Regions from separate parts of the Lysinibacillus sp. FW301-JW8 genome, predicted to be linked through region 3. Evidence: riboswitches for the same ligand, from Rfam matches in the RefSeq annotation. Region 3 holds a riboswitch; each other region holds the start of a gene.

Region 1 (7,565 bases), on a different contig from region 3:
TCTGTATACGCTGCTAGCTCTCGTATTTGTATACGACTAGCTGTCTCCTGCAATTCAACACTTGTCGCAAGCACCTCGTATAAACTGACCGGATAATCATCTGTAGGAAGATGTGATCCATTTCCATTAAACGAAATGAGTAGCTGATCATTTGCATTCAATTTAAATCGACGAAGAACTCGATGGATTAGCTTACTGCTATTCTTAGGTACCACTCCAAGATGATCTCCCTCCTGATAGCTAAGCCCCTTTGGCAATGCAAGTTCAATATGACGTGTACTCCGTTTACTATTGGCTGATTGAAGCTCTTCATTTTTTATAATTGATGCATAGCAGGCGCCATGTTTTAATGCAAGTGGTACCGTTTCTAAGCCTTTTACAACTTGAATAGACAATTTAGCTTGTTCCTGTAGCATATTGTCATCTATAGTTAAATCAAATGTCTCTTTCATAGTCTGCCACAGCTGCTCTCGCCAGTGCTCCAATTGCTTTTCAAAATCTGCACTTGCGTCCGCTTCCCCATGTAGCAAAATTCTTGTAGCCCCTTTAATGGCAAGCTGTTGATCTATCGTTCGAGGTACCTTTTGATACGTATAATGCCAATTTCGATCTCCACAGCCAAACACAGCATAATTTACTCCTTGTAGGCTATTCTCATTACTATTCTCTAGCCATGCAAGAAACTTTCGAGCATTTCTTGGAGGATGACCATTATAAGAAGAGCAAACAATCAATACAGCGCCCTCTTTAGGTAATTTTCCAGCATACTCATCTAGCGAAGCTACTTCACTGTGAATACCATACAAAATAGATTCGTCTGCTAACTGTTTAGCAACTCTTTCTGCTGTTCCCAAATCAGAGCCATAGAGGATTAACAAAGACATTTTTGCATTCTCTACACTGAGTTCTGGTAAAGTCTGCATTTTTTCTAGTCGCTGAGGTGCTACTGTTGTTTTCTGGTTAATTACTCGATTACGCTGCTTTACTCGAATTTTAAAATCACCTGGCTTTATCGTAAGAGTTTGCTGTATTTTTAATTGATAATTATCATAATCAATTAATTCAAAACGCTGTAAAATCATTGCTAACACCAAAGTTGCCTCATGAAGGGCAAATTGCATGCCGATACAGGCACGCTGACCATTTCCAAACGGTTTAAAGGCATGTGTAGGAATATTCTGAGGATCTTCAAAGCGCTCTGGATAAAATTGTTCAGCATTTTCACCCCACACATTTTTATCACGATGAAGCTGCGGCAGAAGAACACTAATATTGTCTCCTTTTTTAATCAAATACTTGTCGCCAATCACAGTATCCTCTTTAGCATAAAGCTCAAAGCCAGGTGCTGTTGGCCATAAACGTAATGATTCATTTAAAATTAGACGAATGTACTTTAGCTGTAAAATCTGTTCATATGTTGGTGTTTCTTCAGTCAATACTTGATCAACTTCCTTATAAGCCTTTTCTAGCACTTCAGGATGCTTAATTAAAAAATAGAGGGCAAAGGATAGCAATCCACTTGTTGTTTCATGTCCAGCTATCAAAAATGTAATGATTTGATAGCGAATATTTTCATCGCTCAGCGTTTCTCCTGTGTCAGGATCTTTTACATTTAACATTCTGCCTAGTAAATCTATCTCCTCCTGCATACCTCTTGTCTTTCGCTCCTCAATAATTTTATCTACTAATGAAAACATTGTTTCAATATCTTCGTTAAATTGACGCCTTGTGCCAACCATCATCAGATTTTGTATTTTTAATCGGGAACTTTTTAACATGGCTTCATTTAAAGCACGAACCATACTCATAATAAAAGGGCTATGTGTTTCTCTATAAAAGCTATTAAAACGATAGTTGAAGCCACATAATCCAATGGTATCTAGCGTTAACCGTGTCATATCCTCTGGGACATCAATTTCCTCCATCGGATTCAAACGTTCCCATTTTTGTATCAGCTGTGTAGCAATATCCGTCATCATAGAATGATAATCCTTCATAGCCTGTTTACTAAACGTGGGAAGTAGGATATTATGTGCCTTTTGCCAGTTCGGCTCAGTTGTTCTGCTTGTAAATAGGCCATCACCACCAAAAGCACGAACATTTTCTAACTCACTATAAATCTGCTTATCAAAACGTGAAACATCACAAACATCAGCTACCAATTCATGACCAGATATTACTAAGCTCGTATAACCTGGTATTTCTAATCGATATATCGGCCCATACTCTTCTGCAAGCTTACAAAGTGATAATGTTGGCTGCTCTTTATCGATTAAGGGCAAATGGCCAAGTGGACCAAATGTTTTTGGTTTTGGAACATCTTCTACACTTATCATCATGAATCCCTTCTTTCAGTAAAATAAAAAATGATAGTTAAATCTATCATTTGATAAAATAATATACCAAAAATTAAGTAGAACTCAACTTTTTAGAAATTATCCAAGGGAAAAATGGCAGTATTTGTGAACAAAGAGTGAAATAGCAAAAGCCCAACCTCTCACTCTAGTAAGTTGAGACATTGGGCTTTTTGCGGATTTAAATTTAACTAAATATGATATTCAATTTCATCAACGAAATCCCATTCATATGGTGTTTCTTGATAAACATAGTAATTCAGCCAGTTTGAGAATAGCAAATGGGTATGGGCACGCCATGTATTAATTGGCTCATGTGCTGGGTCGTCATTCGGGAAATAGTTCACCGGTACAGTAATATCTAACCCTTTTGCGACATCTCGATTATATTCATCTGCTAAAGTTGTTGCATCATACTCAAGATGACCTGTGATCATAATGTTTTTATTATCCTTGGACTGCACAATAAATACACCTGCATCCTCTGAATAGGACAGTAAACGTAAATCAGGATGATTGCGTACTTCATCAATAGAAACAGATGTATAACGAGAATGTGGTGCTGTAAATAAATCACTAAATCCACGCACTAAGTCGACTGTTAAATCTGTAATGACATGCGAATAAACACCTGAGCATTTTGCTGGAAGTTCAACCTTCCCGATTCCATAATGATGATATAAAGCAGCCTGTGCCCCCCAACATATATGTAGGATAGATGTCACGTTTTTCTTAGACCAATCCATAATTTGTGAGATTTCCTGCCAGTAATTCACTTCTTCAAAAGCCATCTTCTCTACAGGTGCTCCTGTAATAATCATTCCGTCAAAGCGGCGATGACGAATTTGTTGGAAAGTTGTGTAAAATAGCTGTAAATGTGATTTACTAACATTTTTTGATTCATGTGTTGCTGTATTTAAAAATGTAATATTGACTTGCAGTGGCGTATTCCCTAGCAAGCGCAGTAATTGCAGCTCTGTTTTCTCTTTTTCAGGCATTAAGTTGAAAATTAATATATTTAATGGACGAATTTGTTGTGTATTCGCACGATCCTCTTCCATCACGAAAATCTTTTCCTCTCGTAAATGTTCTCCAGCTGGTAAGTTTTTTGGAATATTAATTGGCATCTTGCATTCCCCTCTCTTTTATTTCCCTCTTCAAAATCAAGTTTACAATGACACTTTTTATGAAATTAAAAAATCCCCCTTATTCCATGCGAGATAGAATGAGGGGGATTTTCACCACGTTCACTCTTATCTCTCAAAGGAAAAAACCTTTGCTGGAATTAGCACCTTTCTAACATTTGTTAGAGGTTGCTGAAGCGTCATCGGGCCAAATCCCTCAGCTTCTCTTGATAAGATTATTTAATTAAAATGAATTGTAACATGAACTATTAAGAATATCAATAAAACATAGAATATTTTGTCATTACTATGCATGTTTAGCTAAATTTTGATGAACACTAATCATCATAACAACATATGAAATTTTATGGTAAACATGCTGTGATTATGTTAACATATACCTTTAGTAACAGAGAGGAACGTGAATAGCTTGATTAAAATTGAATTTCCTAAACCAGATTTAGTGATTCGCCAGCGTGAGCAAGATTTAAAGCCTGGTGATGTACCAATTACACCATACCATGGTTTTATTGACTTCCATAAAATCACACGAGACAAAGGTGGCATTTTCTTATTTTACAATGAGAAAAATGAGCTTTTATTTGTCGGTAAAGCGCGTAAAATTCGTCAACGTATAAAAAAACATTTTGAAGACAATGTATCACCTATGAAAAATCATCGTCAAGAAATTTTCAAAATTGAAGTTTATGAAATAGAAGATCCAATGGAACGTGAAATTTACGAAACGTATGCCATTAATGTTTTCCGCTCTAGATATAATGTTGATAAAGTATTTTATTAAAAAAGAATCTGCTTGCCTCTAAAGGCAAGCAGATTCTTTATTTTTTACTCTACAAAAAATGCTTTTCGTTCTTTCGTAATCCATTCCTCAAGCTCATGATCATCTCGTCTTAGGAGACGATTAATAAGGACATCATGCCAAATATAATCCTCTAATAAATAAATGTGAACCGGATCATTCGTAATAAAAGCAGTTTCAAGATTTGAAGGAGAATGTCCATAAATCATCTCTTGACCATCGATAGACAAGATAAACCAGTGCTGTGTAGAAGATTTTTTCGTATAATATGTCATTCGATGCATATCGATGGATGACACAGGTTCATGCACATATAGTGTAATACCGTGAACAGGAACTTGTTCAGCCACCAATAAAATATCCTCTCTCAATGCTTCATACATCTCTTCCCACATAGAAAGAAGTACCTTTTTCTCCGCTTTCTTTAATAATGACTGACAATAATTAATAATGGTCTGCTTCCCTTTTAACATTAACACTTTAGGCTCCGCTTCCTGCTCCTTAGTTTCTAATTTTTCTAATTGGTCACTAATTGACGTAAAATTCGATTGCCAGCGCTGTTGAATTTGCTGTAAAAACATAGCAACAGGAATGGAAGAATAAGTTGTTTGATCAGCAGCCTCCTCTTTCAGCACTAATCCTTTTTCAACGAGCACATCCAGTATGTCATAAACTCTTGCTCGAGGAATACCAGAGTTTTTGCTGACCTGATAAGCACTAATATGGCTCTTTTGGACAAGTGCCGTATAGGCCTTTCCTTCATATTCTGTAAATCCTAGCTCTTTTAATTGGGCGATTAATTCATCCATCCAATCCCTCCATTTCCTTTATTATAGAATAATTTGATGAATAGAAGCTAATGAAAAAAATAGTCTTTACAGCGAAATAAAAATTAGTTACTATTTCAGTAGTAACTATCTAATGAGGTGTCAACATGCTTTTTGAAGTAGATGTAAATGTAGTAATTTTATTGATTGCGTTTGGGTTTCTCGCAGCCTTTGTAGACTCTGTGGTTGGTGGTGGTGGCTTAATCTCATTACCTGCTCTTTTGTTTGCGGGTTTAAATCCTGCAGCAGCCGTTGCAACCAATAAGTTAGCGGGGACTATGGGTTCTTTAACCTCTACGATTTCCTTTTATCGTTCAGGACAGTTAGACATTCGTTCTGTCATAAAATACTTTCCACTAGCCTTTGTCGGATCGTTATTTGGCGCATGGACTGTACATTTAATCAATCCCTCGCTACTCAAACCAATCATGCTCATAATGCTAGCAGGGGTAACAGTTTATACGATTTTTAAAAAGGATTGGGGCTCTGTATCCGCTGTTAAAACATTGTCTCCTTTACACTTGGCTTTATTTATGTTTTTGCTATTTAGTATTGGGTTTTATGATGGATTTCTTGGTCCAGGTACTGGATCATTCTTAATCTTTAGCTTTCTACTTGTTGGCTTTGACTTTTTAAAGGCTGCAGGAAATGCAAAGTTTTTAAATTTAGCAAGTAATTTTGCGGGTCTTTTAATGTTCGTCTACTTAGGACATGTTCATTTTGCCTATGGTTTCATAATGGGCATCGCTCAAATTGCTGGTGCGATGGTAGGTTCACGTGTAGCCATTAAAAAAGGTAGCGGTTTTGTACGTGTTTTGTTTATTATTGTGACCATAACATTATTAACAAAAAATGCATATGATTACTTTGCCCATTAATAGACATGAAAAATGCCGTGAACGAAAATTCACGGCATTTTTCTAGTTAAATAAATAACTTATCTTCCTTAAATTTATGGCTTGTTAATAAACTTACAATTACAAAGATGAATAAAGAAGCGACAATCGGGATAGTCACGGTATGCATTCCGAAGATGGACGGGTAAAAACGATCAATAACAATATACAAGATCATGCCTGAAAACATTGACGCAATAGCACCGTACTTATTAGCCTTCTTCCAATAGAGCCCCAATACAACTGTCCAAATAAAGACTGCCTCAAGTCCACCAAAAGCAAATAAATTCAGCCAGACTAATAAATCTGGTGGATTCAAAGCAAAAACGATAACGGCTAAACCTATAACAGTCGTGACAATAAAGCTAGCTCGCTTAATTTCTGTATCATTAGCTGTTGGTTTTATATAATTTAGATAAATATCCTTCACAACAGTAGAGCTTACAAGCATCAATAATGCGTTGACTGTTGACATTGTGGCCGCCATTGGTGCAGCTAAGACAACACCAGCTAGAAAAGGCGGTAAAACCTTTAATGTCAGTAGGGGCATTACCTTATCCCCAATCTCAATTCCTGGTAAAACTGGACGAGCTAAGACACCAATTAAATGCATCCCAAACATGATTGTCCCAATGGCAATAGTGCCAATGATAATCGCTAAATGCATGCTTTTAGAATCTTTATAGCTCATAGCACGAACTGCGATTTGTGGAAGCCCTACAACTCCAACCCCGATTAAAATCCAAAATGTAGAAACATATAATGGTGTTAAATCACCCTCTGCTCCAAATGGAGAGACAAAATTTGGGTTTTCCGCGACAAGGGATGTCATAATTTGATTGATGCCTCCACCGGCGATAATTGTCCCAATTAATAATATAATCGTTCCAATGACCATAATAGAGCCCTGCACAGTATCTGTTAATGCTACAGCACGAAAACCACCTATAATGACATACACTAACACAGAAATCGCAAAGATAAAGAGTGCTACTGTGTAATTTAAGCCTGTTAATGATTCAATAAGTCGTGCGCCACCTACCCATTGTGCCATCATAGCAGAAAATAAAAAGACAATAATACTAATAGCGGATAAGATCACAATCACATGACTTTTATAGCGCTCTCGTAAAAAATCAATTAATGTAATGGCATGATAACGTCTTGCAAGAATGGCAAATTTTTTCCCTAATATCATGAGCACAAAATAGCCAGCAGGAAGCTGTGCCATTGCTAATAACACCCATCCTAGACCTTTCGTGTAAGCAACACCTGGACCACCAATAAAACTACTTGCACTACCATATGTAGCTATCATGGTCATAGCTAAGAGGAAACCGCCCATTTCACGACCACCTAGAAAGTACTCCTGTAAAAATGAATTGGAGGAACGTACACGCCTATTAGCCCAGACACCAATGCCAAAGATAATGACTAAAAATAATAACAGTGGAAAAATAACTTGCCAATGCATTATTGATCCACCTCCTCATCCTCAAACGGTACCTCTTTGAAAAAGAGTTTCATGACAAACCAGATGAGAA
Region 2 (7,565 bases), on a different contig from region 3:
GAACGGCTATTATGAAGGATGTCATTAAGCAATATGAAGAAAAAGTGCAGATGGCAAAAAAAATGCTTCAAAAATCAGTATATGGACATAGTGTAGCCTTTCTTCGTATCTCTGCAATCGGCATTAGCCTCTATGCAGGACCCGAATGCGGCTATACGGGACCCATTCTATATCGTGATCTCGGCTTAACACCCCATCAGTCTGTATGGAATATTCCACCTCATACACGAAAAAAACATCTAACATTTGATCAGCTTATACATTTAGATGCTGATCATTTATTCATTACCTTCGACAAGCAACATTCAATTTTTGAAGGAGAGGAACGAGTATTGTTAAAATCCACTACCTGGAACAATCTCTCAGCAGTGAAAAACAACTGTGTCTATGAGGTTGATTTCTTAACATGGATGAACTACGGCATTCTCTCCCATAACAAAAAAATAGATGATGTTTTACGTGTTCTTGGATAAAATAATTGTGAAAGAAGGCTATTAAGAACGAAGCCTTCTTTTTTGATCGGGTTTCCTCCACTTTTAATCGGCTTGAGCTATACTTTGATCGGGTTCCGTTCTTTTTTGATCGGCTTGGGCTTCTCTTTGATCAGGTTCCGTCCCTTTGATCGGTTCGGCCCCCTCTTTGATCAGGTCCCCTCCATTTTTGATCAGCTTGAACTCTTTTTTGCTCAGGTCCCTCCATTTTTGATCAGCTTGAACTCTTTTTCGATCTGGTTTCCTTCACTTTTGATCAGCCCAGGCTCATCTCTGATCAAGCTCCATTATTTCCAATCGACTTAGTTACCTCTTCCTAGCTCATCCACTGTATTGTTCTGCTTCATTTGATAATGCCCTCCTTGATATCTAGAAACAGTGAACACCGAAAGTCTTTGCTGCACATAAGATAGGGTATCAGCTAGTGGATAGGAGGAATTAAGCTGTATTACAACCACCCTTATCCATATTTCGTCTATCCTACCTATTATCCAGAATTGGCAATAGTAAATCATCCAGCTCTTCACCAACCATCTAGATATTTAGCTATGCCGACAAATACTAATCCTTTTCCCGCTGTAAATACAAATAAATTAAAAATTTCTGCCAAGCGAGTAAAGGGAATTATGCAGCAAGCTCAGCTACTTACAGATAAAATTGATGGATCAGAACAATTTGCACATGATCTTATGGATGCTGCACAGAAATCAAATAAATCGGAGGTTGAAAAGTTAATCATTTCAACGGGTATTACTATGAAATTTGAAACAAACTATACACCTGATAATATTCGGATAGTATTTACAGATAGTGAATGCTGCAAGCTTACGTTAGTTTTAAGCTGGTGACAGCACCTTTTCTACAAGAGGGCTCTTTTCATAAGAACCCACTTGTATACTTAACTTTCCCCTAAGAGCCTCTAATCAGCGTGGCTCTTTCCCTAACAAATGCTTAACCGTATTAGTTGGTTTTTCTGGTACCCTAAAGACATTGTTTTTACGCTAACTAGATCAGCATCTCCCTTAATGTATCAGTTCCAGATCAATATAACGAACAGGGCGATTAAGAAGAGTTATTAACAACTGGATATAGCCGCTCTTTTTGTATGTAAAATATTAACCATGTATCCCTATTGAACTTGTAAACTATAAAAAAATATGCTAATGTATTTGTAATCGTTATTTCTGAAAATTCTTATATCGCATTTCTTATCAAGAGAGACAGAGGGATTGGCCCTATGAAGTCTCAGCAACCAGCCTCTGGGTATGGTGCTAACTCCAATTGGCAAAATATTTGCCTTGAAGATGAGAAGACCTACATCAGTTGCTTTGCACAAGAGTCCTCTTCTCCAAGAAGGACTCTTTTTTGTGGTTGTGATTGAACAAGAAGGAAATAACTCAAACTATTAATAGGAAGCAGGTAAATACGATGACTAATGAACTTTTACAAGCAGTGCAGCTATTGAAATCAAGAAAATGGGTAGATTTAACACATACATTTGGACCAAATTCGCCTCACTTCTTTATGTTTGAGGACGCAAAATTTGAAACCTTATTCTCTCATGATGATGGCTTCTTTGCACAGCAATTCACTTTTCCCGGACAATACGGAACGCATATTGATCCCCCTATCCATTTTGTAAGGGACACACGTTTTTTAGAAGAATTAGATTTAAAGGAATTAGTGCTACCATTAATCGTGATTGATAAATCGAATGAAGCCGATCAAAATAATGATTTTACCTTAAGTGTTCAGGGTATTCTTGACTTTGAGGCTGAGCATGGGGAAATTGAAGCAGGTACATTTGTTGCCCTACGCACCGATTGGAGTAAGCGCTGGCCAAATAAGGAAGCATTCAATAATAAGGATGCTGAGGGTCATAATCATATACCCGGTTGGGGATTAGAGGCTTTACAATTTTTATTCAAAGAACGAAAAGTTAGTGCTATTGGTCACGAAACTTTCGACACTGATTCAGCAGCAGATTTTCGTAAAAATGGTAAGTTAGACGGTGAATATTTTGTACTTGAGCAAGATACTTATCAAATTGAGCTTTTAACAAATTTAGATCAGTTGCCACCAAAAGGGGCTGTCATATTCAATATCGTACCAAAACCAGAAAAAGCATCTGGATTCCCCGTTCGTTCATTTGCCATCCTACCTTAAAAATAAATAAGGGTCTCATTCACTTCACTTAGAAGAATCAGACCCTTATTTATTTCTTTTTTTGAAAAAATAATAAATGATCAACATTAATATGATGAAGACTACAATTAGATAAATACTGTAATGAGATAAATAAAATCCTACATAGCGCCATTTCTCACCTAGTACTTTTCCTAGTGTAATAAAAGTAAATGTCCAAATAAATGCTCCTGCATAAGCAAAAAAAGCAAATTTCCTATATGGATAGTTATTAATGGCAGCTATATATGCGGTAAGATGGCGTACACCTGGAATAAAAAAACCTATCAGTAATAAGACTGGGCCTATTTTTGTAAACAATTTTTTAGTAAAATCAATTTTCTGTTTAGTAATATGAATCTTCGGTCCGTATTTATGCAATAAAGGTAGCCCGAACCGATAACCTATATAGTAACTTAAGGTAATGCCGCCTATTGCCCCTATGGCTGCGCTGAGTAATGCCGGAACATGTGCTAGTGTTTCGCGATATACACTATATCCTACATATGTTAAAAATATTTCATCAGGAATAGGCAACCCGACAATCCCTCCAACAAGGATAAGAATAATGCCAAAATACCCGTAATGTTCTATAAGAGATTGTACATGATGTGCCATAAATTCATCCCACCTAAAGCATTATTTATCGTTAGCTTTATCATACTCAATGTAGTTAACATTATGAGTTGTATAGCCTCAATCATTTTTCATTATTTTGCTAAAGAAAGTTTTTTCCTTTGTCATTTAGTGTCAAAAAACTAATAGCTCTTCCTTTAAACTCTAGTAAATTTAGGTTACATGTCATTCCTTTAAATTTACTAAAAATATTATTTGTTTTCAAATAATGACTTTCTTAAATTATTTGTAGCTCCTGTAAAGCATGATATATGCCATCTTCAATGGATTTCTTCGTTATATAATCAGCACTACTTTTCAAAGCCTCACTTCCATTACCCATTGCAATCCCAAGACCAACCTGTTCTAACATATCTATATCATTATCACCATCGCCAAACGCAAGTGCTTCCTCAGGGCTCAATTTGAAATAATCAAGTACAGCTTGAACAGCAATCGATTTGGAAACATCAGATTGCAATACATTTGTAATATATGGATGCCATCTTCTAAATTTTAAATGAGGAAATTGTGCTATATATTTTTGCTCAGTATCCTCATTAGCATATAAACACATTAAATAAACCTCCTGCTCTACAATATTTTCATGGGCTTCTGGAAATTTGGATAAAGATAATGTTTCTTGCAAGGCTTTTAGAGTCCTCGACTTATGTACGTTATTCATAAATAAATGTTCTGTAAAAAATGAAAGACTCTGTTTATTCTCTTCAGCAAAAGCTTGAACTGCTTGGACAAAAGTTTTGTCAATTGATATTTTATGTATCACCTGATCTTGATGCTTAACATACGCTCCATTAGCGGTTATAAATGTCTCTATTCCTATGCTTCTTAAACTTTGACACATTGATAATGGTCTACCTGTAGCAGCAACAATGCGAATTCCCCTCTGTTTTAACTGATGTATTGCCCTCCTCGTACTTTCCTCAATACAACCATCTTCATAATTAATAAGTGTTCCATCTACGTCAAAAAAAACAATTTTACAATCCATCTTGTACACCTCATCTTTATTCATCGGCTAAAATAGTCGTAAATACCCATTATCGTAATTTTAATTCTTAAACCTGGTTCGATAACGGCAGCAACATTTGTACGTAATTTGACAAATTTAAAATAAATCATATAACTTCTGTTCACTATACCGATAAACACTATTGCGAATACATATAAAAACATCTGCAAACAAAAAAAAGTATTAATTTTTTCATTTTAATAATTCTAAAGGAGTATACCAAAGAACACAGAATTGATAAAATGAAAGATAATAAATTAAATACATTGAACGATAATACCCATCGTATAAATAGAACAAAAGAAACAACAATTAATTAAGAGTAAAGGAGTTGATTCTTATGGCATTTAACATTTACTACTATGAAAGTAGTGTGGATTGTAAGTTTTGCAAAAAGCACTTTACCACATATAAGGTACGTCCTAATCGTTATAAAATTGTTGAGGAGCAAACAGATTTCATGCCAGTCTATGAGGGCTTAAATCCATTGTTATATGAAGTTGCTGTTTGTCCGCATTGTGGCTATGCCTACCATAAATCCATGACAAGAACGTATGGACCTTTCATGCTCCTTATCGATGAATTGTATATTAAAGAGCTTCAAAAACCTATGAACATCTGTCAAGAGCGAACAGTTGAAGATGCCATTATAAGTTTTAAGCTTGCTTATTTAGTGTCCAGAGCTTCTATGGAAGAATCACTTCTTATGGCGAATTTCGCTTTAAAAATAGCCTGGTTATATCGCTTAAAAGAGGATCAGGAATCAGAATTGCGCTACCTCTTTGCGGCAAGAGACTTTTACAGTAAATCATTTGCATCCAATCAAGAAGGCAGTGAAAGAATTCAATTTTTACACGCAGAATTAAGCCTGCGACTTGGCGACATTACTGAAGCGAAAAAAGGATTCTCTCGATTAATAGCAGATCGAAATGTTTCCAATAAATATCGTAAATTGGCTCGCAATCGCTGGGAGAATTATAAATATGATGAACAGCCAGTCATCTTAAACGAAGATATTGGAAAAATCATCAATTGAAAGGATAAGGAGAGGAATTACTATGCACCAATTTGCAAAAAAAATTGATGTGCGAGAGGAAGATATTTTTTCGGAACTACATCACTTTTTACTTAGAAAAAATAATCGCTATTTAACAAATGATGAGGTCGTTGCATTAACAGGGGTTTCTTCTGAGCTGCTTTATAAATGGGTGAAGGCAGGAAAATTAAAAAATTCAATTTTTCCTAATCTAGGCGCCCCTTGTGAACGATGTGGTCAAATTACACAGGCAAAAATTTGTATTAACTGCTCATCAACAATCGTTAGTACATTAAAGCAGGAAGAAAAGGATCGCGCATGGTTTAATCAAATACAACGCAACAATCACAGAGCTAGCACATATCACTATAAATGAGTTAATTACAGCACCTCCACAGTGACTTATCGTTTCGATATCACACTTTTGGAGGTTTTTTAATTCTATCTTCCTGATTTAAGACATAAATCCAAATTTAAACAAAATTTAAACAGAAGCCCCCTTAACTTTAAACTTACCTGCGTATAATTGGTCTCAATCTATTGTGAGGGATTGATGGACAATGACAAAAGGAAAAAGAAATAAAATACTATTATCATTCAGTATTGCATTAACAAGTTTTATAGCGTTTAACGGGGATGCAAATGCAGCAGTGGCTGCTCCAAGAATAGCCGAGCAGACGAGTTTAGAGCAGGTATCAGAAGTGAAGCAAGCTCGTACATCCAATGAAGCACTACAAGACTGGAAGAATTGGGTGAATGACCATGCATATAGTTTAAATTCCATTCAGCCTGAATCCTTTGAATCAGCAAAAATTGCATCCGGTAAATTTGAAGATTTAGAGATGCTAAAGCCCTTATTACACGATAAGCGTATTGTTTTTTTAGGGGAAAGCTCGCATGGTGTAGCCGAGTTTAGCCTTGCAAAAACACGTATCATTCAGTTTTTACACCAAGAAATGGGCTACAACGTCCTTGCCTTTGAAAGCGGCATGGGAAACGTTATGAATGCTCAGGGGCAAATTGACAAGCAAGCGGCTCTGCAGACGATGAAGGATGGGATTTTTGGTGTATGGTGGTCAAAAGAGACCCTACCGTTATTTGAGTATGCTAAGAAAACCCAAGCTACAGAGCAGCCTCTAATGTTAGCTGGCTTTGATATTCAACAACAAGGTGCATTTACAGATGGGGGCTGGCTACAAAATAATCAGCTTGCTAAACAGTTCAGTGAAGTAGAGAATCAGCTTGTAGATTGGAGCTACAGCAAGGATTTAAAAGGATATCAAAAGGCCAAACCAAGCATTATCGACGTGTATAAACAAGTAAAATCACAAGTCCAGCCTAAAGAGAAAGAGTTAAAAGCAGCTTATCCGAGCGAGCCTCATATTACAATGCTTATGGAACGTACATTAGCTGACCGTATACGCTTAGCAGAAGAGTATGTGGAACTATCTATTCAGTCAAACATCGAAACTGAGCAAAATAAATATGATTCATTCTTTAAAACTATGGAATGGCGTGATCAAGCCATGTTGGAAAATTTGCTTTGGCTAGCAGAGGAGATTTATCCGACTGAAAAATTTATTGTTTGGGCGCATAATGACCATATTCGCAAGGCTCAATCTAAAATAATGGGTTCCCCTTATGCGTTAAATTTAATGGGTGAACGTCTACCAGACATCTATAAAAAGTATAGCTATGTACTTGGCCTGTATATGGCAAGTGGAGAAAATGCAAGCAATGCACGTGAAACTTGGTCTGTACTACCTCCAGTCAAAGGATCTACTGAGGATATTCTTTCCTCAGCAAAAAAACCTTACACTTTTATTGATTTAAGAAATCGCCAAAACGAAAGAGGAAATTCATGGATGTTTGAGCCACGTATATCCTATAGTTGGGGAGTTATACAGGAAAGCTTTGTTCCTCGCGATCAATTTGATGGCATTCTTTTAATTGATAAGGTAAGTATTCCAAATTACATCAAGTAACAATAGATAATACATGTAGCAAACTAGTTAAAACTAGTTTGCTATTTTTTAAGTATCCATCGAAATCGTATCCCAGTTTTCATTTTGATGACCAATTAACCAGAATAAGCCTCTGCGTCTTTCCATAACAATACTTTCATTCATACCAGCAGGAGCCGTTCGTTCTTGTATACGACTATCTACGCAAGCCCAATGCAATCTGTATATCTTATCGGCTTCAT
Region 3 (7,565 bases):
GTTTACCAATAATTTCAGCGTAATCCTCAACCATAACACTAGCTGTAGGATACATGCCTGCACCAGGTCCTACAAGCGTCAAAGTGCCGATATAGTTCGTGTCTAAGGCAACAGCATTATTGACATCATCGACTGGATACAGCGGGTGTTCTGCGTCTACTAATAAAGGTTCTACTTTGGCTATGATCTTACCATCTGCTAGTCTTTCTACCTCTGCAACATGACGATAGCGCAGACCTTTTGCAGTTGCTTCCTTTACCTGTTCAGCTGAAATGCTGTCAATGCCAATCACTTCTACTTCTGCCCAATTCGGCTGCTCACCGAATGCCAATGCACTTAACACCATTAATTTCTTAAAGGAATCTTGACCTGAAATATCATTATATGGGTCTGCCTCTGCGTACCCTAAATTTTGCGCTTCTTTTAGCGCCGTCTCAAACGACCATCCTTCTGCACGCATTTTCGTTAATATATAGTTACATGTCCCATTTAGGATGCCTTGAATACGACTTACATCATTAACAAGTAAAATATTTTTCATTGTTTTAATGACAGGTACTCCGCCCGCAGTTGTTGCCTCATAACCTACAAAAACACCATTCACTTTCGCAAGATCTTGTAACTCTAAGCCTCTCTTAGCGAACATTACCTTATTTGCAGTGATGACATGACATTTATGTTCAACTGCACGCTTTAAATACGTAAAAGCTGGCTCCTCATTCACGATTGCCTCAAAAACAACCTGCATGCCTGGTTCCGCTAATACATCATCCATACTAGTTGTCATCAAATGTGCTGTGCCTGGTACACGTTCACGACTAGCATCTGTCACTAAGATTTTTGCTACTTCTAACTCAATGCCTAATTTATTTTTAAGCTCTTCTCGCTTTTCGTTTAATATATGGTAAATCCCCTGACCTACCGTCCCAAATCCTAAGATCGCTGCCTTTATAGTTGCCATTCCTGTTATTCCCTCCAACTTACATTCCGCAGTTTCATTATATTTAAGCATTAGCTTCATCCGTACTAATTTTGAATTGGCACATACCTGTGAAGTAACTTTGATAAATGTTTTTTTTGGTATTTCACTCTCGTCTAGAATAAATTTGTCTCGTATAGATTGACCAAACAAATTCAAATAATTCAAAATTTAACTTAAAGAAAATTGTAACGCAAATACATACATTGCACAAGAAGAATCTTTCTAGGACGGACATTTGTTTTTCCTAGACGTGCAAAAGAAATCGGTTTCATTCCCTTTATTATACGTTTTTTAAGATGTTCTATAATCTATGAACAAATATTGACGATTATTTTATAAAAAGGATTGTCTTTCTTCTATTATATATGTATGTTACAACATCTATAGAAATTGTTCTTTTGATAGACAGTCATAAAATTATTTACAACAATAGCTTACTCCCTATTTCTGTTTAATTAAAAAGCTCATTCCCTGTAGCAGCAGAGAATGAGCTCAAATATATGAGGGAGAATTAACTAGCCTTTATTAACAACTGATAACGAGATTGTGTAATAGCTTGCTGAACAAGCCCTATTTCATCTTGTGTAAAATTCGGTATAGCATACGTACGTTCAACTAGTTGAAATGTGCCGTATTTTAAATAAAACTCTGTCGCAGGTAGAGGAATATGACTCGTTCCATATTCTTCGTATGCCTCAAAAACTTCTTTTACTGTATAGCCTTCCTCTTTTGCATAAACGTTTTCCTCAAAAGCAGAATGTCCAAAAGTTTGTTGCCATTTACTTTCAACTGATGCCAGTATGTTTTGAATGGACATGTTGTTCACAAACACATGACCTTCATTTAGTTCGTAAATAAGATAAGATGCAATGTTTTGTGCACTATAAACATTTCCCATTTAAAACACTCCTTTATCATCAGTTTTTTAGTGAGAGTAGCTGCTGGCTTGGCAGCTACTCATATATATTTCAAAAGTGGGGAGCACTTATGAAAACGAATGGAATCATAGTATCCTTTGGGCACCGAATCGTTCAAAAAATCGATGCTGTAAATTGGTTCTAGGTTGGTAGCCTTTCGAACGTTTAACTTATTTCCTAGTATACAACATGGTTTTAACTAAGTCAATAATACTTATAAAATTACTAGGTATTATTTATAAAAAATTTCAGATAACTTATCGAATGAGATAAGTGCTTGATGTAGCAACGTTTTACGCATTACCAAATGAGGCTTATCGAATGAGAAAATACGTAAACGCCACAACATTAGCCAATGTTTTTATGCTTCAATCTTTTGTTGTGAAGCTGTTACTTGCTCAATAGCTTGTTCTAAATCTGCAATTATATCCTCTACTGCCTCTAAACCGATTGATAAGCGAATGAGCGACTCGGTTACACCAGTTTGTATTAGCTCTTCAGCTGATAATTGCTGATGTGTAGTAGAAGCTGGATGAATTATTAATGATTTAGCATCCCCTACATTGGCTACGTGGGAGAATAATTTCACACTATCGATTAATTTACGCCCTGCTTCACGTCCACCTTTAATGCCAAATGTTAACACAGAACCGAAGCCATTTCTTAAATATTTTTTAGCTAAATCATGTGTGGGGAAATCTTCTAGGCCATTATAATTTACATATTCCACAGATGGGTGGTTTCGTAAATATTCGGCTACTGCTAAAGCATTTTCATTATGTTTAGGGATACGCAAATGAAGCGTTTCTAAACCTTGTAATAAATTAAATGCCGCATCAGCACTTAATGTTGGCCCAAAGTCACGTAGTAATTGTACACGCAGCTTTGTAGCAAATGCAGCTGCTGCTGTGTCTATACCATATCGGATGCCATGATAGGAAGCATCTGGCTCAGTAAATCCTGGGAAACGACCACGAGTCCAATCAAATTTCCCTGCATCAACTACAACGCCACCTAAAGTTGTTCCATGTCCACCAATCCATTTTGTTGCGGAGTGAACAACAATATCGGCACCAAAATCAATTGGTGTAGAGCCATATGGTGAAGCAAACGTACTATCGATAATTAATGGTAAGCTGTTTTCATGTGCAATATTAGCCACCGCCTCAATATCTAGTACTTTTAAGCTTGGGTTACCATAAATTTCAGCGAATACTGCTTTTGTTTTATCAGTGATTGCTGCCTTGAAGTTTTCAGGATTTGTTTCATCTACAAAAATCGTTTTAATACCATAGTTTGGTAGTGTGTTAGCAAATAAATTATAAGTACCACCGTATAAAGAGCTAGCTGCAACAATTTCATCCCCTGCACCTGCAAGATTTAAAATTGAAAATGCTATCGCTGCTGCACCAGATGATAGTGCTACTGCTGCTGTACCGCCTTCTAATAAAGCGACGCGTTTTTCAAAAACATCTACAGTTGGGTTCGTAATACGTGTGTAAATATTGCCGGCTTCCTCTAGGGCAAAAAGACGTTGCGCATGAGCAGTGTCTTTAAAAACGAAAGCCGTAGAGCGATATACGGGTACGGTGCGAGATCCTGTTACCGGGTCTGGCTCTTGGCCCCCATGTAACAGCAATGTTTCTGGTTTAAAATTTGTCATTGTATACCTCCAAGTGGTTATTTTTTTACGATGGTACCGGAGATGAGGAGGATTTTTCAGTAGAAAACAAAAACCCCCTTCAGCTAAGAAGAGGGTTGCAGTTGCAAGTTTTCCTCCCCTTATCTGCCAGATCCAAGTAAGAATCTGTAGGAATTAGCACCTTAGCAAGTTCGTTACTTGCTGGTTGCCGGGCATCATAGGGCCTATCCCTCCGCCGCTCTTGATAAGAGTATTGCGATTCAATTTCCATCGTTGTTACACAGTATAATCATAGACTTTTTTTCTGTCAACACTAAAATTTTATTTTTTCCGAAACTTCATTCTGCTTCTTTACGTAATATGAACGCATACACTATTTTAATATTTATTTAGAAAGGAGGATTTTCATGATAACAACCATCATTCTATTTATTGTTGTTGGTTATTTCATCGGCTGTCTTCATGGCTCTAAAGTGGCACAGTTTTTATCCGGTGTAGATTTAAAAAAGACTGGTCATGGGAATGCAGGTGCGTCCAATGCAACCCTTTCCCTAGGATGGAAATACGGGGTATTAGTAGCACTTATCGATATTGGTAAAGGTGTGTTAGCGATTATTGGCGCACATATCTATCTAGCAGATGCAACACATTACACAGAGGTACAAGTTTGGCTCTTCACCTATCTCATAGCAGCAGGTGTCATTCTGGGTCATAATTTCCCATTCCATATGGGCTTTAATGGGGGTAAAGGTACAGCCTCCATAATAGGAATATTGCTTGCTGTTGATTGGAAAATTGGTTTATTTGCACTTATTCTATTTGTCATTTTATCATTTGCGACAAACTATTTAATCGTTGGTGTTTTAGAGTTCTATCTTGTTTTTTGTACAGCAACTTATTTATGGATTCCGGGAATAGGTCCAACGATTATAGCTTTGCTACTTTTTGGAATAGCTATCATATTGCATATCGAAAATATTAAACGATTAGTCAAAGGAACAGAGCCTAAGGTAACTTCGGCTTTTAAGAAAAAGAAATAATATTTTTTTGGATGTTTTTGTCTTTTCTATGACCATATATTTTCTCTTTATCTACTATTAATGCTGTAAAAAGGGAGTATTTCACTTACTTATTTTTTCTCCAATAAATAGATAAATTATTTTCTTAATAAAACATTTTACTGACCGATGTTATAGACAATAATCGTCATGTTTATCGTAGAAAGGATGAAAAAATATGTCTACTCTTCAACAAGCAACCGCAAAACGTAATTTAAAGCCACTTTGGATTGGTTTAGCCTTTGCTTCATTAATCATCATTATTTTTTTACCTAATAACGGCGATTTACCTGTTGCGGGTCAACGGGCTTTAGCCATCTTAGCTTTCTCAGTCATTCTTTGGGTAACAGAAGCAGTTTCATATCCTGTCAGCTCTGCCATGATAATCGCACTGGTAACCGTTTTACTAGGACTGGCTCCTTCAATAGACGATCCAACAGCAGAATTAGGAACTGCAGGTGCCCTAAAATTAGCTTTAAGTGGATTTAGTAATTCTGCAGTAGCCCTAGTAGCTGCAGCTCTATTTTTAGCAGCAGCGATGCAAATTACCAACTTACATAAACGACTCGCCCTATGGATACTTTCACTTGTAGGGACTAAAACAAAAGCAATCGTTTTTGGTGCCATTTTAGTATCTATAGCACTCGCATTTTTTGTTCCTTCTGCTACAGCTCGTGCTGGCGCAGTAGTCCCAATACTACTTGGAATGGTCGCTGCATTTGGTTTGCCTCGTGATAGCCGACTCGCTGCCTTACTTGTCATCACCTCAGTACAGGCCGTCTCCATTTGGAATATTGGAATTAAGACAGCAGCCGCTCAAAATATGGTCGCTTTAAATTTTATTCAAGAACAATTTAATGTGGATATTTCTTGGGGTGCTTGGTTACTCTACGCTGCACCCTTCTCGATTATCATGTCTATAGCTTTATTTTTCATTATGATTTCTCTGATTAAGCCTGAGACTAGCAACATAGAGGGCGGAAAAGAGGTAATCAAAAAGCAGCTTGCAGAACTAGGTCCATTAAAAGCTCCTGAAGTCCGTTTAATCATCACGTCAATGGTTTTACTATTTTTCTGGGCAACTGAGGGTAAACTGCACCCATTCGACACAACAACAGTCACAATTATTGCTATCGCTATTCTATTAATGCCCAAAATCGGTGTTTATACGTGGAAGGAAGTTGAGCCTCATATTCCTTGGGGAACAATTATCGTCTTTGCGGTTGGTATAATGCTTGGTACAATTTTATTGAATACGAAAGGTGCATCATGGTTATCTGACAAAGTATTTGGATCACTCGGTCTAGATACTATGCCGATTCTAGCAACAATCGCATTGGTTACACTATTTAATATTCTTATTCACTTAGGCTTTGCCAGTGCGACAAGCTTAGCATCTGCGCTTGTACCTGTGTTTATCGTTTTGGCCTCCACATTAACGGCTAATGTTGACCAAGTCGGTTTCGTCATTGTGCAGCAATTTGTGATTAGCTTTGGCTTCCTGTTACCAATAAGCGCACCCCAAAATATGCTTGCTTATGGTACAGGAGCTTTTACAACAAAGGATTTCTTGAAATCTGGTATACCATTGACCATTATTGGTTTCATCCTAGTGCTTCTGTTCTCCGCGACCTACTGGAAATGGATTGGATTATTGTAAATAAAGTCATTAAATACTTTAATGGGAACCTGAGCAAATCTCCAGGTGATCTGATAAGTTCTACAGATAACCCGAGCGATTCTCTTGGTAACCGGATCCGTTCTACGGGTGACCCGAGCTATTCTCTTGGCAACCCGAGCAGTTCCACAGGTAACCCGAGCTATTCTCTTGGCAACCCGATCAGTTCTACGGGTGACCCGAGCTATTCTTTAGACAACCTGAGCAGTTTTCCGGGCAAGCCGAGCTATTCTTTGCTCAACCTGATCAGTTCTACAGGTAACCCGAGCGATTCTCTTGGTAACCCGAGCAGTTCTACGGGTGACCCGAGCTATTCTCTTGGCAACCCGATCAGTTCTACGGGTGACCTGAGCGATTCTCTTGGCAACCCGAGCAGTTCTTTTGGATACTATTATTAACACAAAAGCCTTGCAGGACCAATTAACTGTCCTACAAGGCTTTTGTTATCTTTCTATTATTTTGATAATGCAGCGTCCCTCATAGTACCGCTTTTCTATATTTTTGTTCAATCAGATTACTTGGTTAGATATTCCATCTCTATATCCCGAATATTAGGAAAAACCTTATCATCCACAATTTTATACTTTTTAGAATATTCAATATATATTTAAGTAAATATTTTATTTTTCGAGAAATTTTATACATTTCCAAATTATCCGGAAATAGTTTAAACGTCAGATACATTCGATTTTGAAGAAAAAGCGTGATATGCTCTTGGTATATAAAAGGGAAAAAGGAGAATATTAAATGGTTAAAGATTTATTACGCAACCACTCTTCGGTTCGTATTTATGATGGTAATCCAATTTCAAAGGAAATCATCGAGGAGCTAATTGCTACTGCGCAAATGGCTGCTACCTCTCATTTTGTACAAGCTTATAGCGTTATTTGGGTTACAGATGAGGAGAAAAAGGAACAACTAGGCTTGCTCTCTGGTAACCCTCGTCAATTCGAAACTTCTGGCGCTGCATTTGTCTTTTGTGTAGATTTTAAACGTTTACAAATGGCTGGTAGACTAGAAGGTGTGGAAATTGTAGCAGATACAGCCGAAAACGTGCTTGTTGGGGTTGCGGATGTATCATTATTTGCTCAAAACTTTGTCATTGCTGCAGAGTCAATGGGATACGGTATTTGCTATATTGGCGGTGTTCGTAACAAACCTGCGGAAATTAGCGAATTATTGAATTTACCTGATCATGTTTTCCCACTCTTCGGCTTAACGATTGGGGTTCCTGCTCGCCGCAATGAAGTAAAACCTCGATTACCAGTTGCTGCAATCCTACATGAAA

The links. Region 3 has a riboswitch for S-adenosylmethionine ahead of AC3WOM_RS07745 (O-acetylhomoserine aminocarboxypropyltransferase/cysteine synthase family protein). Riboswitches for the same ligand answer to the same signal wherever they lie in the genome.
Region 1: it holds a riboswitch for S-adenosylmethionine, as region 3 does, so the genes downstream of both, metA (homoserine O-acetyltransferase MetA) here and AC3WOM_RS07745 (O-acetylhomoserine aminocarboxypropyltransferase/cysteine synthase family protein) in region 3, are expected to answer to the same signal.
Region 2: it holds a riboswitch for S-adenosylmethionine, as region 3 does, so the genes downstream of both, AC3WOM_RS07240 (cyclase family protein) here and AC3WOM_RS07745 (O-acetylhomoserine aminocarboxypropyltransferase/cysteine synthase family protein) in region 3, are expected to answer to the same signal.

Annotation. Positions count from the first base shown of each region.
Region 1 is NZ_JBYTBB010000008.1:103,684-111,248, reverse strand. Features, by position in the region: gene AC3WOM_RS05575 (bifunctional cytochrome P450/NADPH--P450 reductase) at 1-2,336, opposite strand, end outside; gene metA (homoserine O-acetyltransferase MetA) at 2,546-3,481, opposite strand; SAM riboswitch class I at 3,605-3,715, opposite strand; gene AC3WOM_RS05565 (nucleotide excision repair endonuclease) at 3,909-4,280, shown strand; gene AC3WOM_RS05560 (TrmB family transcriptional regulator) at 4,325-5,107, opposite strand; gene AC3WOM_RS05555 (TSUP family transporter) at 5,233-6,003, shown strand; gene panF (sodium/pantothenate symporter) at 6,050-7,495, opposite strand; gene AC3WOM_RS05545 (YhdT family protein) at 7,495-7,565, opposite strand, start outside.
Region 2 is NZ_JBYTBB010000012.1:40,918-48,482, forward strand. Features, by position in the region: gene AC3WOM_RS07230 (helix-turn-helix domain-containing protein) at 1-473, shown strand, start outside; gene AC3WOM_RS07235 (YuzC family spore coat inner layer protein) at 1,040-1,339, shown strand; SAM riboswitch class I at 1,697-1,802, shown strand; gene AC3WOM_RS07240 (cyclase family protein) at 1,920-2,657, shown strand; gene AC3WOM_RS07245 (DedA family protein) at 2,703-3,293, opposite strand; gene AC3WOM_RS07250 (Cof-type HAD-IIB family hydrolase) at 3,529-4,302, opposite strand; gene AC3WOM_RS07255 (DUF2225 domain-containing protein) at 4,664-5,359, shown strand; gene AC3WOM_RS07260 (hypothetical protein) at 5,382-5,735, shown strand; gene AC3WOM_RS07265 (erythromycin esterase family protein) at 5,920-7,344, shown strand; gene AC3WOM_RS07270 (DUF4272 domain-containing protein) at 7,393-7,565, opposite strand, start outside.
Region 3 is NZ_JBYTBB010000013.1:58,607-66,171, forward strand. Features, by position in the region: gene AC3WOM_RS07735 (homoserine dehydrogenase) at 1-961, opposite strand, end outside; gene AC3WOM_RS07740 (hypothetical protein) at 1,494-1,880, opposite strand; gene AC3WOM_RS07745 (O-acetylhomoserine aminocarboxypropyltransferase/cysteine synthase family protein) at 2,261-3,562, opposite strand; SAM riboswitch class I at 3,679-3,792, opposite strand; gene AC3WOM_RS07750 (glycerol-3-phosphate acyltransferase) at 3,949-4,581, shown strand; gene AC3WOM_RS07755 (DASS family sodium-coupled anion symporter) at 4,778-6,259, shown strand; gene AC3WOM_RS07760 (hypothetical protein) at 6,241-6,675, shown strand; gene chrR (class II chromate reductase ChrR) at 7,025-7,565, shown strand, end outside.